Regions from separate parts of the Paenibacillus sp. P13VS genome, predicted to be linked through region 1. Evidence: riboswitches for the same ligand, from Rfam matches in the RefSeq annotation. Region 1 holds a riboswitch; each other region holds the start of a gene.
The links. A riboswitch is a leader RNA that binds a small molecule or an ion and turns the genes downstream of it on or off. The one in region 1 is predicted to bind cyclic di-AMP.

Region 1 (3,691 bases):
AACCTCCTGGAATCCGTTTGGATACAGTTCTTGGTTAGGAATCGGTCTTCCGTATTCATCATTATCTCCGTTCCATCCCGCATCAATATTGATATATTCATAGCCATGAGCCTGTAACTTCTCGCGCATGGCATCCGATTGCTTCTTGATGCTCTCCGCTGATGTCCATTTTACGGAAGGGTCATACACCTGCATACTGTAACTGCTCCAGCCCATGTAAGGTTTCTCAGCTAATGTTGTCTCTGCAGCCCCTTCAACCACACGACCTTTAGTCCCTGTAAATCCAAACTGAACTGCCGCAAAGATGAACACCAGAAAAACCATCGCCATCCGTTTACCCATTCGCTTCAAATCATCCCTACCCCCTCTGAAATAGTGAATTCAAATCCATAATGATAGCGCTTACCTTACGTGAAAAGAATAGTGGATGTATTATGCTCAGGGTAGGTACAATTCGGAATTTTGCGTACATTTCACCATGAAAGCGGGGGTACCACAGCCATAGAACAGGCATTTCTCCCCCTTACACCGGAGATTTTGCAAGTAAACTGCTGCCATCAGATCGATTCGGAGGACGTTGTTTAAGTAACGATGTGTGTATCGTAGTTATGGTCTTATGGTCAAGTAAAAAGACATAAAAAAAGGTCTCCCGCAGGCGTTAGCCTAACGAGAAACCTTTTCTTCTTATGATGCGGTCGAGAGGACTCGAACCTCCACGGGGGGTTAGCCCACACGGACCTGAACCGTGCGCGTCTGCCAATTCCGCCACGACCGCATATGGCATATCTCCGAGATAATCTATCGCGGCGACAAGAAATAATATATCATGTGAAATTCCGTGTGTCAACACTTAAATGATTTAGTATAAAACTAAGATGACTAAAAGGTATAAAATCTACTTGAGAACTGACTTTCCCTGCTAAAAATGAATCACGCTCTCTTCTACTACTCCAATTTACTTATTTGTCCAATTTTTGCGCTGATGAAACACAAATTACGTTTTTGTCATCATAAATAAACATGGAGAACTACTACTTTCCACAAAAAGTCTTGAATTCCGTTAACATTGCAGAAGGAAGAAAGGTTTGACAATTACGCATTTATGCAATATAGTTTCAAAAGGTTACAAAATATTAATTATTCATTTGCCGAGTTTCATGTTTGAAAACGGGGGAACCATTTTGGGTGAATTATTCTTATACATAGGAAATATAGGGAACCTTCTACCGAACCCTTAGCTAACTCCGTAGGCATCGAAGGGAGAACATTGATTTTGAAAAAACTGATCATTTCTATTTTTGGCGCAGCCGTTCTATTTACATCTGGTGCAGCAAGCACTGAGGCGAGCAGTATCAACACCGTCGTTAACAACATGACTGGAATACCTTACAAGTGGGGCGGCACGACGCTGGCCGGGTTTGATTGCTCTGGATTTATGAGATATATTTTCCAAAAATATAGCATTGAATTGCCACGTACTTCACAGCAGCAAGCCAAGGCGGGTACTCCGGTATCCAAAGCCAATATCCGCACAGGTGATCTGGTATTCTTCAACACTTCAGGCAGCGGCATTTCGCATACAGGCGTATACATCGGAGGCGGGCAATTCGCTCATGCTTCCAGCAGTAAAGGTGTCAGCATCACCAAAATGTCGAATCCATACTTCAGTGACCGCTATGTAACAGCGCGCCGGGTGACCGGACAATTTATGTATAACAAGATGCTTGGAAAAATATAAGTTGCACAAGAAACAGGCTCTGGAATGATCCAGAGCCTGTTTTGCTGTCTGGTTATTCAGACTCACTTGCAGGAAAAACCTTAGTGCAACGCTTTTTGCACACGCATTGCGCCTTGAGACAGCGCGTGACCGCCGCCTACCGCTCCAGCTACCGCAACCGTCTCCATAATCTCCTGATCGGTTGCGCCCTTCGCACGGGCCTCTTCTACGTGGTAAAACGTACATACTTCGTTATTGGCAAACAATCCGATGCCGAGGGCAATCCGCTGCTTGGTTTTGGCGTCGATGGCACCTGACTGAAAGCATTCACCTGTAAAATCGTGATACGCTTTGACTACGCCAGGCAACACATCGCTTAATTCTCCAATCTGATCCTTGTAGGCATGTACCTTATCATTCATCAATGTCATGGCTACCCGCACATCCTCTCGGCTGATAAGTTTACGAATTCTCGCTGTATCTATCTTCTCTCCCGAGTGGCGGAATTATGCCAAACCATCCATGGTAATTCCATGCATTCCGACTCCAGAGCGGCTCTATTCATTCAGCCGGACTTTGGCGTGGTTCACTAAAGAGCTGATAGCGATAACTGCGGTCCAGCTTGACCACACGTCTGTTCTGGCGACGGATAAGCACCTGTTCCCCATCCCAAGCAACGACAATCCCTGTTACATCGTTGGACTCCAGACCATCCCGTACCACTCTTACTTTTTCACCCGATAAGCGCAGTGCATCTAATTCTGCATCACTAATCATGTCTATGGCTCCTATGTTTCAAAATAATTTACAAAAAGAGACCTAAATGAAGAGTCATTTAGGTCTCACGTGACTGTATTGGACTGTTATGTCATTCGAAAAATATCCCGACTGAAAGTTACCGCTGCGCGTGCTCTTTGCTGTCGTTCTTCTCGAACCAAAAATCAAGCACTTTGGCGGACATCACACGTTCTTCAAGGTACTCCACTTGATGTGGTGTAAATTGTTCTTTCCAAGCGAAGGACAACTCTTCACACAAGCCTACAATGGTCAGCAACTCTGACCAGGCAACATAGCGTTTGTACCAGAAAAATTGAGGATGTTCAATCATATAGGGATAAAGGTCATCAAATTCCGTATGTTTACAATCCAGGGCACGTTCAAAATGAACTTTCGACTCCGCCAGCTTTTCAATAAAAAATTGTTCTGATGCCGGTTGGTTCCCCATGGTGTTGCCTCCTCTCCCTAACATAACCCCATTATAAATGAAATTCGCGGTCATGCAAAGGCATTGTTCAAAAAATAGGCTTTTTCCTTTAAACTGTCACATTTGGTTATCGTCGAATTGCACGGTTCCATCATTCAGTGAACGAATGCGCACCAAGGCTTCCACCGGAATGCCCTGCTCACGGATCGTACGTGCACCGGCCTGAAAACATTTCTCGACCACGACACCGAATCCGACGAGCTCCGCCCCTGAACGTTCAATGATCTTAATGACACCGCGAGCTGCATCTCCGTTGGCGATAATATCGTCTATAAACAAAATACGGTCATTCTCATGAATATATTCGCGGGATACCATAATATCGGTTACGATCCCTTTGGTAAAGGAAGGTACACGTTCACAGTAGGCATCGGGATCTGCCAGAAGTGTCTTTTTTCGACGGGCAAATACGAGCGGCACCCCAAGTTCATGTGCTGCGGCAAAAGCAACCGGGATCCCTGAAGACTCCACCGTTATGACCCGTGTCACTCCACTTTCACGAAAGCGAGCGGCAAACTCGCGGCCCATCTCCATTGTCAGTGCAGGATCAATCTGGTGATTCAATAATCCGTCCAGCTTCAGCACCTGATCCGAGATGACTACGCCTTCTTGTAATATTCGTTGTTTTAATACTTCCATCATTCGACCTCCCAAGCCTATCCTATGAGGTAAAAGTATCATAGATGAGGCTGTCAGTTCAAGCGAAATCG
Region 2 (3,691 bases), on a different contig from region 1:
GGAAACGATTGAAGAAATTCGGGCTGCCTTTGCCAAAGCGGGTCTTCATCCCGAATATGATCTGGAAATTGATTTTCCGACGGATCTTCCGTATGATGTTTTTCGTCCGGATGAATCAACAGACAAACAGATTCTGCTGCTGGATAGACAGGACAAGCTGCATGAATTATCCGAGGTTTCGGACATCGTCCGTTCAATCAGCGGAATACATCGGGGTAAGCATCATCTGTACTATCCGCAAAACAAGGTGGACGCCATCATTCACGAGCTGCCATCTCATATTCGCCCATACTTCTCATGATCATGAAGTGAGCTGTGAGGAGCAAAATTATTACAAATTAGCTATGGCAGAAAGAGTTTCTATTTCGAGATATTATCATGATACAGTAATCTGCTTTAATGGAGAGTATATGTAGATCGACATAATTTTGTAATGTACACTTTTTTTTGAACAAATTGAGATCATAAGGGCTCCTATATATAGTAGAAATTAAATTTGTTAATTCCACATGTTGTACTCTAAAAAATCAATGATGATGATAAAATGAGCGCATTTTATAGAATTTTGATTGGGATCGAAAACAGTTATTCGACAGGAAGGGAGAAATACAAATGATGTTATTCGACACACATACACACCTGGATGCACCGCAATTCGACGAGGACCGCGAGGAGATGATTCAACGTGCTGTTGACGCCGGGGTTGGCCGTATGATCAATGTTGGTTTTAACCGGGAGACCATTCCATCCACGATGAAGCTTGCCGAAACGTATGATTTTATATATGCTGCTGTAGGCTGGCATCCTCAGGATGCCATTACGATGCAGGAGGGCGATCTCGAGTGGATTGCGTCTCTGTGCAAACATGAAAAAGTCGTTGCCATAGGCGAAATTGGCCTGGATTATTATTGGGACACTTCACCGAAGGATGTGCAGCATCGTGTTTTAAGACAACAGATCGGACTGGCTCGTGAACTCAATATGCCTATTGTCATTCATAATCGCGATGCTCATGAAGATATTGTCAGAATTTTGCGTGAAGAGAAAGCAGGAGAAGTCGGGGGTGTGATGCACTCTTTCTCAGGAAGCTGGGAAACGGCAAAACTCTGTCTGGATCTAGGGTTCCATCTATCCTTCGGTGGACCAATTACGTTCAAAAACGCCAAGCAGCCAAAAGAGGTACTGGCGAAGGTGCCAATGGACCGATTTTTCATTGAAACCGACTCCCCATATCTTACACCACATCCTTATCGTGGAAAACGAAACGAAACAGCGCATGTACGTCTGGTTGCAGAAGCAGCTGCGGAAATTAAAGGCATTTCGGTAGAGGAAATTGCTGCAATAACGACCAAAAATGCCATGGAACGATTTGGGATTCGTTAAAAAACGAAGCAAATGCGGTGAAAAAGAGAGGTAGACGGAGCGAATTTGCTTTTTGATCCAAATAAATGAAGAATATTACAATATTTTAACCAAATATTTAGAAAAACGTACTTGAACAACGCTTTACAACATGCATCGAAACAGGATATCATCTTTTCAGTGAATTGTTGTGAGGAAAATTGGACAGATGTTCGGGGGATGAACAAAGGGACACTTTCCGATGACACAACAATACTTTTCATGAACCGATCTCGCTGAGTCTCCGTTAACGGAGAGCGGGGGAACCAATAGGGCTTAAACATCAGTGTAAGTAGCTGATGCGCATCGTTCGCTGACCCAAAAGCAGCGGATGCACTTGCGAAGCACTATTTGATTTCTTCTTTGGGTCTCGGGGTGAATTCAAGGGCATCCGCCATGAGCGGGTGACCGGAGATAGGGCGGCTCTCTTTCGCCCGAACCCGACAGCTAACCTCGCAAGCGGAAAAAGAGAGGCAACCTCGTGCATGAATTTCCGATATTCAAAATCATTCGGAAGCCACGAAAGAGTTCCTCTTACACTCTTTCTTTGGCTTTTTTGTTTTTGAATAAAAGAAATAAGGTCATCATACGGTAAGAATTCAGGTGGTGACATCATGTTGCGAAGAGTGGTTCATGGTGCAGAACCGGTCATTGAGATATCGATCAGTTCTGTAGAAAATTTGGTATAGTCGCGTCAAAGACATCATGCATTAACTTTAGACGGCGAGGCTATGAAGGAGGACGGAGAAGTGGGCACATTCCAACCAGAAGAGACCCATGAGTCACGATCATCCAGTAAGTCTTACGCGTTGCGGTGGAAGCATGAGAACATGCGTCAAATGGCACTGATCGCTATTTTCTCAATCGCGCTTACAATCATGATCTTGTTAGTCGTTTACGGTCAAGCCGGGAAACAAATTTCGCTGGTTATTGATGGCAAAGCTCAAGCGGTAGAGACTCGTACAGGAATGCTTCAAGAAATGCTGGAGGAGCAATCAATCACAGTCAGCCCCCATGATGAGGTATCCATGCCTTTGAACGGGGCAATCGCAGATGGAGACCGCATCGTTATTGAGCGGGCCGTTCCAGTCAACATTACGGCAGACGGAGACACCAAGACTCTGTATACAACCGATTCATCGGTAGAAGATGCAATTCAGAAATCTGGAATTGAAGTTGCAAGTGAGGATAAGGTTTATCCTGCGCTCGCAACACCAATCAAGGCAGATATGAAAATTCGCGTAGTGCGTGTAACAAAGCGTACAGTGGAAGTGGAACAGCCGATTGCGTACAAAGTAATCAAAACGGCTGACCCTAGCTTGTACAAAGGTGACAATCGCGTCATCGTAAACGGCAAAGAAGGTACACTTGTACAGCATATCGAAAAGGTGTTCCAGGATGGAGAGTTAGTCTCCAAAAAGATGGTGGGCAAATCGGTATCGACCAACCGTGTCGATAAAGTTATTGCTGTCGGAACCAAAGCAAAACCTGTTGTGAAGAAGCCGGAGATTCAGACGGTATCGGCCCAAACCTCCACAGCAAAGAAAGAAACGACAACGAACTCGAAGAAAACCGCTGCATCAGGCAGCAAAGTGATTACCGTCTCAGGCACTTCTTTTAAATATTCCAAAGTACTTAAAAATGTATCGATGACCGCGTACTCTTCTGAGGAGCCTGGCATTGGTACAAAAACAGCTTCCGGTACCCGGGTAACTGAAGGACGGACCATTGCGGTCGATCCAAAAGTGATTCCGATCGGCTGGTGGGTGTATATTGAGGGCCTCGGCTTCCGTCGTGCGGAAGATACTGGCGGCGCCATTAAAGGCAACAAAATCGATGTGTATTATGACAGTGTAAAGCATGCCCTGAATTTCGGACGTAAGAAAGGCAAGACGGTATATGTGATCGGTCCGGTTAAGCCGGAAGCGAACTAAAATCGTTTTACTTTGAAATGGGAATGCTATAAAATAGTTGCATGAATGAATCATGCGGAATATGCGGCGGTGGAGTCTGAATAGGCTCGCCGCCGTTTGGCAGAGAAGAGGATATTCCTCTTCTTTTTGCGTTAGAAAGGAAGAAATGGAACATGATAAAAGAAGTCATTGTGGTAGAAGGACGCGACGATACCGTCGCCATCCGGCGGGCTGTTGAGGCAGACACCATAGAGACCGGCGGATCAGCCATTAACCAGCGAATCCTGAAGCGAATTGCACTGGCACAGGAAAGACGCGGTGTAATTGTTCTTACCGACCCGGATCATGCCGGTGAGCGCATTCGCAAAATCATTGCA
Region 3 (3,691 bases), on a different contig from region 1:
GACCCGGGTAACTGGGCAACAGATATTGCCGGGGGTTCCCAGTTCGGTTATACGCTATTATCCGTTATTTTAATCTCTAACCTTATGGCCGTCGTATTACAGTCACTTGCAGGCAAGCTTGGTATTGTAACTGGACGGGATCTGGCTCAAGCCTGCCGTGAAAGGTTCAGTATGCCAGTTGTCATTATGCTCTGGGTCTTGTGTGAATTGGCCATTGCTGCTACAGATTTGGCTGAGGTCATCGGTTCAGCCATCGCACTGAAGCTTCTATTCAACATTCCGATGTTATACGGCGTCATTATTACGGCTGTGGATGTTCTGATTATCCTTTTGCTGCAAAATAAAGGCTTCCGCGCGCTGGAAACACTGGTCATTGTACTGATGGCAACCATCGCCCTCTGCTTCGGGATTGATCTGTTTCTTGCCAAACCGGATATGGGCGGAGTGCTTACCGGCTTTGTTCCAAGTGCCGAGATACTAACGAATCCAGCGATGCTGTATATCGCCATCGGAATCATCGGAGCAACGGTTATGCCGCACAATCTGTACTTGCATTCGTCCATCGTGCAGACCCGGCAGATCGAACAGACAACTCAAGGGAAAAGAGAAGCCATTCGATACTCCACTATGGATTCAACGATCGCTTTGACCCTGGCCCTGTTTATCAACGCTGCCATACTCATTGTGTCAGCCGCTGTATTTCACAGCGCAGGCATGACACAGGTCGCTGAGATTGCAGATGCTTATCACTTGCTCACACCTCTGCTGGGCACAACCATTGCAAGTATCCTGTTTGGTGTCGCTCTGCTGGCCTCAGGTCAGAACTCTACGCTTACAGGTACACTGTCCGGACAGATTGTCATGGAAGGTTTCCTGAACATTCGGATTCCGGCTTGGCTCCGCCGGCTCGTGACCCGATTAATTGCGATCATCCCTGCCGTTATCGTGACGGCTATCGCCGGCGAACATGGAACGGAAGAGCTGCTGATTTTGAGCCAGGTAATTCTATCCTTGCAGCTGCCTTTTGCCGTTATTCCACTTGTGATGTTTACGAGTGACAAAAAAAGCATGGGCGCATTCGCCAATAAACTGTGGCTCAAAGTCGTCTCCTGGATCATCGCTGCCGTAATTGTGGTTCTGAACGTTTATCTGATCTTCCAGACCATCATGCTGTTTTAATCTATATATACGCTAAAACCGTCTCCCTCTTACCAGAGATTCATTAAAAAAGGCTGATCCCTCATCAAGAATATACTTGAAGGGATCAGCCTTTTAGCTTTGCCGTACACTTGCCTTGTCCTTTATTTAATGACGCGAAAGTCATCTTTTTTTATTTTATCCATTAACCCTCAGAAGGCACAAGCAGTGGAATAAGCTGCTCCAAGGATTCGATGGTCCAGTCTGCACGCTCTTGGCCCTCCAGCTCAGGCTGAAACCGTCCATAGCCCTGCAAAATCCGAATCGTCAACAACCCCAGCTTCTTGGCAGGAATGATATCGTTATCAATCCGATCCCCAATCATGACTGCTTCCTCGGGTTCACATCCCGCCTGCTTCAAAGCCACAGCATAGAGTTCCGGATCCGGCTTCGATACGCCTTCTTCTGCCGAGCATGCCAGTACATCCACGTACCTCCGCAGACCGTAGCTCTCCAGGCGCTCAGCTGTCCCTGGACTCTGATTGGCAATGATGCCAATTCGATAATGGTATGACAATTCCTTCAACACCGCGTCAGCAGAAGCGAAGGGCTTCTCCAGTTCCTTCCGGAACTTCAACTTCTCCTGGATCTGCTCCCTATGACGTTCATCGCTGATTAGCGTTCGAATGGCTACCCTCATGGGCCACTGCTCATAGTTTCGGTAACAGGAGGCAAATATCTCTCGCACTTCCTCTATTTTCACCGGATACCCAAGCAAGCAGGCTTCTTTTACAAACTGCCCTATAATATCATCTACCGGCTCCCATTCGTCGACCAGCGTATCTCCTACATCAAAGAACAACCATTTTAACCCCCGTACATCAGGCACGCCTATTCCTCCTTGTTAGCCACGAACGCAATCTCTATACATCAGCAATGTACACTAATGCTCAAATAAAAAAGAAGACCCACCATCATGCATGAGTCTCCTCAGAATTCCGTTTTTCCACAAGTTCAATTATAACAGGCACCTTACACCGGATCAATCGGCAGCTATCACATTAACCATTAAGCAAGAAGCCAACTTCTCCATTAAGAGAATACACAATGCGGTCAGCTCCCATCCCGCGGTAAATGCCTTTGGGGTGACTCTGTTCCGTAATTACACATAGTGATTTGGAAGTCCAGGAACGGCAGATCTGCAGATAGCGGCAGGTCAGGTTCAAACTGTTCTCGAAAATAAAAACGTTGCCTACGCTCGACTGCGGCAGAAACCACTTCTGAGCTTCAGCTGTATTCATGCGAATGACGTTCTCCACTCCGATTCTGCGGAGCTTCCGTTCTTCCCCTGCACTGTTGGTCAGAACGGCAAACGGCATTTTTTTGTACATCAACAGCTTGATAAACTTGCGCCCTGCTTCATTCGGTGCTGTTACTAAAATCATCTCATTATCCATCATTCGTTCCTCCCTTGGCGTGAAAAGACAACAAAAAAGAAGCGTGGGGGACCAAGGCCTCCCGAACGCTTCTTGAATAACCCATGACGAAAACGCCATGAATATGCGTACGGCTTGTTGCCTCTCCCTTTAACGCTTACGAGGTTAGCTGACGGATTCGGGCGCGAGAGTCGCCCTATTTCCGGCTTGCACCGAAAAATTCACCCCATGGATTAGCTGCAATGACAGCCATTCCGATTGGTTCCCCCGTTTCCCACCCATGAATGAATGGAAACTCAGCGATTAAAACATCGTTCCTGTTTCATATATTGACCAGAGCGATATTATCGTTTGTTTCGTTGTTCATGTTAAGTTTAATTGAATTAGAAATTACGATATGAATCATACACCCGCGACATGTTAGTGTAAAGTACGGTCAGATCACCGAATGGACGAATTTAAGGCATTACATATCAATGATATCGCTTACAACCTATCCATTCTCCATCCATCTCTGTGAAGCTCGCTAATTCTCGTTCTTATGAAAAACGGTTGTAATTTTAGATATATGTAAGTCAACATAGGAATTTAGTCAATTAGTTTTGCATTATCTAATTGTAAGCAATATAATATAACTATAGGAATCATTAACCCATTATACGATATGGAGGCGACTGATCATGTCCGTTTATGACTACAAAGTCAATACCCTTCGGGGCCAGGAAGTCGAGATGTCCGATTATCGCAACAAGGTGCTGCTGATTGTTAATACGGCGAGCAAATGTGGTCTGACCCCGCAATTTGAAGGCTTACAGGAACTTTATAACAAATTCAAAGACCGACAGTTTGAAGTACTGGGCTTCCCAAGCAACCAATTCGCTCAGGAAAAAGGATCTTCCGACGATATTGCAGAGTTCTGCCAGATGAATTACGGTGTAAGCTTCCCTATGTTTGAGAAAATTGATGTCAATGGCTCAAGCGCTCATCCTCTATTCCAGCACCTGACAACAGAGGCACCGGGACTGCTCGGATCCAAAGCCATCAAGTGGAACTTTACCAAATTCCTCGTTGATCAGAACGGACGCGTTGTGAAGCGTTATGCTCCAAAAACAACTCCT
Region 4 (3,691 bases), on a different contig from region 1:
ATCATACATCATGCTTTGTTATATATGCAGTTTGGCGCTACAGCTCCCGAGGATCAGGGCGGGGTAAAAGGTACATTTTTGGGTTTATTACTCGCCTTGCGTCATATCTTTCCTCTCATCGGTATCGCAGTGGTTCTGGGAGGAATTCATCTGCTCATCTTCGGTACTTTCACATCTGCGTCGTGGTTCCTGACAGGTCTCATCGGTCTCATCCTGCAACAAACCTATCCGCTCGCCAGATGTTTGCTCGATATATGGAAGATATGTGCTCATTTCCGTCTGTGGCAGTCCAAGTCCACCAAAGGTTAAAAAGTGTAATGAACCGCGCAAAAATTGTTACCATCTCCATGTAAACTTATGTCAATGTTAACGCTTTACAAAAACAAACCCCGACCTTTCCCCGTCAAAGGTCGAGGTTTTTTTTGCTAATTTTCTTGTTAAACGTTGCCAAAGGCTTACTCCTCTGTTACAATAATCGCAGTGAGTTTTTAGTAACAACTTTGTAATCTTTACCTCATGAATTGTAACTACTTAAAATTAAATCGTCATTTCTTGATTTCGCAGGTGCACAACTAGCATAGCCAAATTCCTGGCACCTGGGAAGCGGGGGAACCAGTTATGGGTGAATTGATCTTGCTACAGAGGGATCATAGGGGACCTTCAACCGAATCCTTAAGCTAACCTCGCAGGCGTTGGAAGGGGTATATCTCTTGTTCAAAAAGAAATTAACAGCAGCTGTCCTCAGCTTAACATTCGCACTATCACTTGGAGCAGGCAGCGCATTCGCAGATTCAAAAATGGATAAAGTAATTGATTCAGCAATGGGAACTACATACAAAAGTGGTGGAACAACGCTTAACGGCTTTGACTGCTCTGGATTCACACGGTATGTATTCGAAAAGCTGGGCATCGATTTGGCTCGTCAATCCAGTTCCCAATTCGACATGGGTGACTCGGTATCCCGCATGGAAATGAGACCAGGCGATCTGGTATTCTTCAATACAACGGGTAAAGGGGTTTCACACGTAGGGATTTTCGTGGGTGAAGGTAAGTTTGCACACTCCTCGTCTTCCAAAGGAGTTACGATTAGTTCTTTGAGTGAGAACTACTGGGCCAACCGCTATGTTGGCGCTAAACGGATTATGAGCACGGACGCATATGAGTCACTGGCCCTCGACTAGGGACAAGCTGAGCAACATCATACTGTAACGAAGCATAAATCAACCGCCCGGTACATTCTCCGCAGGAATGTATCCGGCGGTTTTTTTGTGCATCTTCGTCCGTGCCCTTATGATGTTTTTACCCATCCTACTGTAATATAAACGAAATTCCAGGAACTTTTGTTTCACTTTTTTTCAAGGGAGCAAAACCTTGCCAAATGCCCTCCTCTTTTGTAGAGTAAAATCAGGATTAAATACGAAATGACATATGTTATCAACAATTAGCGTATGACTAGAAGTAGCTTGTTCACAATGAAAGGAGCGTGCAGTGGTGTGGATGAAGCTTCTGTAACGTTTCACGTTGTGCCGATGCTGGAAGAACATGCAGCAATGATCTGCAGCTGGACATATGAACCACCCTATAACATCTATACCTGGCTGCCCTGGGAACAGATGAAGGCGCTGGAGGTTGAATTCGGCGATGAGCAGCTTCGAAAAGAGCAATATGCAGTTGTACTCGGAGAGCAGGATCAGCTTTGCGGATTCGTTCAATTCTTTCCTCTTGAAGGCGTGACGCGAATTGGGCTTGGCATGCACCCTGAACAGTGTGGACAAGGTCACGGTACTGCCTTCGTCTCTGCGATCGTGAAGGAAGCCATTCGGCGGAACCCTAGTCATGAGATCGATCTCGAAGTGCTCACCTGGAATACGCGGGCTATCCGGGTTTATCACAAGGCTGGATTTGTCACCCAGGATACGTATGAACGACAGACACCAAGCGGTTTGATGCCTTTTTATTGCATGGTCTATGAAGGACCCCGCTAATCTTAAACTAACCCTTAAACCGCGTAAGCCAAAGAAATTCATGCCCGTTTATGTGATTAGTTCAAAAAATTACCACAAAATGCTATGATGTCTTAACAGGTTCCGTTATAATGATATGGACAGTTTCAGTTTAGATGATCTTTCATTCTGGAGGGGACATAACGGATGCACAAATGGATCATGAGCGGGGTATTTTTTGCAGCATGCGCATTGGCTATTGTATTAATGTTTACGCTTCCAGGGAAAGAGGAAGTGGCTGAAGAAGCGAAACCAACCATGCCTGAAGTGGCAATGGATGCCGGACAGGCTGAAGCACTGGTCAAAACCAATTGTATCACGTGTCACGGGGACCAGCTTCAAGGTGGCGTAGGACCTGCACTAGCAAACATCGGCAGCAAGGATGATGTGGAGAAGATCTACTCTACCATTGTCAAAGGTAAAGGCGGCGGCATGCCTTCCTTCAAGGACAAACTGAAGGACGAGGAAATTGCCAATATCGCGATGTGGCTGGCTGAGAAGAAATAAGGAAATGAGATACACAGCAAAGAGGCCCCTGCCTTTCCTTACGGAATGGTACGGGCCTCTTCGTCATATCGTTCAGCCTCTGGCTGCGTGTTCTGCCAAAAAGGCTTCCACTTCACGTGCATACGGCATCCCCGACTGGGCGCCGAGCTTCGTTACGGATAACGCGGCCGCTCCCATGGCATAGCCTACTGCCGCGTCCAGTGTTTCCCCGCGCGCGAGAGCTACCGCCAGCGCGCCGTTGAAACAATCGCCAGCGCCGGTCGTATCGACGGCGCTTACGGCGTAGCCCGGCGCACGGCAAGCGCCGGCACGCCCTGCCTGTACGCGGCCGCCTGGCGCTGCCGCGTACACAGCCCCCTCGGGGCCGAGCGTCGTGACGACAGCGGCCCCGAGCGATGCGGCGAGCTCTGCGACCGCCGCATCCACGTCTTCCGGCCGGAGATCATCCCGGCCGGTAAGCACGGCAAGCTCGCTGCGGTTCGGCGTGACCACGTCGACGCACCGCAGGAGCTCCTGGGGCAGACCCGGCACCGCTGGAGCCGGGTTGAGCACCACCAGTGCGCTGCCTTCTGCCGCCAGTTCGGCGGCGCGGGTGACCGCTGGCAGCGGGATCTCAAGCTGCAGCAGCACCGCTGCGGCTGCAGTCAGGCTTTTTACCGTATCCGCCTCTTCCAGCATCTCCGGCACCACTTGTCCATTCGCTCCAGGAATAACGATAATCCGGTTGTCTCCCTTGGAGAGCCAGATCGATGCTGTACCTGTTACAGTGTCTTCCAATACACGAACCTGCGAGGCATCTGCCCCACTATCCGTCAGACTGTGCAGCAAGCGTTCCCCAAAACCGTCTGAACCCACTGCTCCAATCATCGTAGTCTGTCCACCCAGACGTGCAGTAGCAACGGCTTGGTTAGCCCCTTTGCCTCCCGCCAGATAGTGAAGCTCCTCACCGCTTACCGTTTCTCCCTCTTCCGGGATGATATCGGTCTTCACCACGAGGTCCATATTGAGACTGCCTACAACCGCGATCAGAGGCTTATTCTGATTCATGTCTGACATGTATGCTTCCTCATTTCTTGGCAGCACAACGATAACCGATCCCGGCTATGTCGTCCTCATTTTCTCAAACGTTTCGTTAAACTGCTCTGCTTCCTTAATATCTACAGATGTAATTCCACCCTCAT

Region 2: it holds a riboswitch for cyclic di-AMP, as region 1 does, so the genes downstream of both, GUA98_RS27550 (3D domain-containing protein) here and GUA98_RS02995 (C40 family peptidase) in region 1, are expected to answer to the same signal.
Region 3: it holds a riboswitch for cyclic di-AMP, as region 1 does, so the genes downstream of both, GUA98_RS10880 (hypothetical protein) here and GUA98_RS02995 (C40 family peptidase) in region 1, are expected to answer to the same signal.
Region 4: it holds a riboswitch for cyclic di-AMP, as region 1 does, so the genes downstream of both, GUA98_RS28310 (C40 family peptidase) here and GUA98_RS02995 (C40 family peptidase) in region 1, are expected to answer to the same signal.

What each region holds. Positions count from the first base shown of each region.
Region 1 covers NZ_WYEV01000002.1:433,666-437,356, forward strand. The annotation lists gene GUA98_RS02985 (X2-like carbohydrate binding domain-containing protein) at 1-342, opposite strand, end outside; tRNA gene GUA98_RS02990 (tRNA-Leu) at 691-775, opposite strand; cyclic di-AMP (ydaO/yuaA leader) riboswitch at 1,137-1,268, shown strand; gene GUA98_RS02995 (C40 family peptidase) at 1,274-1,738, shown strand; gene GUA98_RS03000 (carboxymuconolactone decarboxylase family protein) at 1,819-2,148, opposite strand; gene GUA98_RS03005 (hypothetical protein) at 2,279-2,494, opposite strand; gene GUA98_RS03010 (hypothetical protein) at 2,613-2,942, opposite strand; gene GUA98_RS03015 (xanthine phosphoribosyltransferase) at 3,039-3,620, opposite strand.
Region 2 covers NZ_WYEV01000019.1:13,632-17,322, forward strand. The annotation lists gene GUA98_RS27540 (HD domain-containing protein) at 1-301, shown strand, start outside; gene GUA98_RS27545 (TatD family hydrolase) at 613-1,383, shown strand; cyclic di-AMP (ydaO/yuaA leader) riboswitch at 1,626-1,879, shown strand; gene GUA98_RS27550 (3D domain-containing protein) at 2,151-3,335, shown strand; gene rnmV (ribonuclease M5) at 3,488-3,691, shown strand, end outside.
Region 3 covers NZ_WYEV01000004.1:233,820-237,510, forward strand. The annotation lists gene GUA98_RS10870 (Nramp family divalent metal transporter) at 1-1,179, shown strand, start outside; gene GUA98_RS10875 (HAD family hydrolase) at 1,343-2,026, opposite strand; gene GUA98_RS10880 (hypothetical protein) at 2,199-2,594, opposite strand; cyclic di-AMP (ydaO/yuaA leader) riboswitch at 2,713-2,885, opposite strand; gene GUA98_RS10885 (glutathione peroxidase) at 3,254-3,691, shown strand, end outside.
Region 4 covers NZ_WYEV01000021.1:16,242-19,932, reverse strand. The annotation lists gene GUA98_RS28315 (hypothetical protein) at 1-309, shown strand, start outside; cyclic di-AMP (ydaO/yuaA leader) riboswitch at 570-707, shown strand; gene GUA98_RS28310 (C40 family peptidase) at 711-1,181, shown strand; gene GUA98_RS28305 (GNAT family N-acetyltransferase) at 1,473-1,985, shown strand; gene GUA98_RS28300 (c-type cytochrome) at 2,151-2,510, shown strand; gene rbsK (ribokinase) at 2,583-3,566, opposite strand; gene GUA98_RS28290 (4a-hydroxytetrahydrobiopterin dehydratase) at 3,612-3,691, opposite strand, start outside.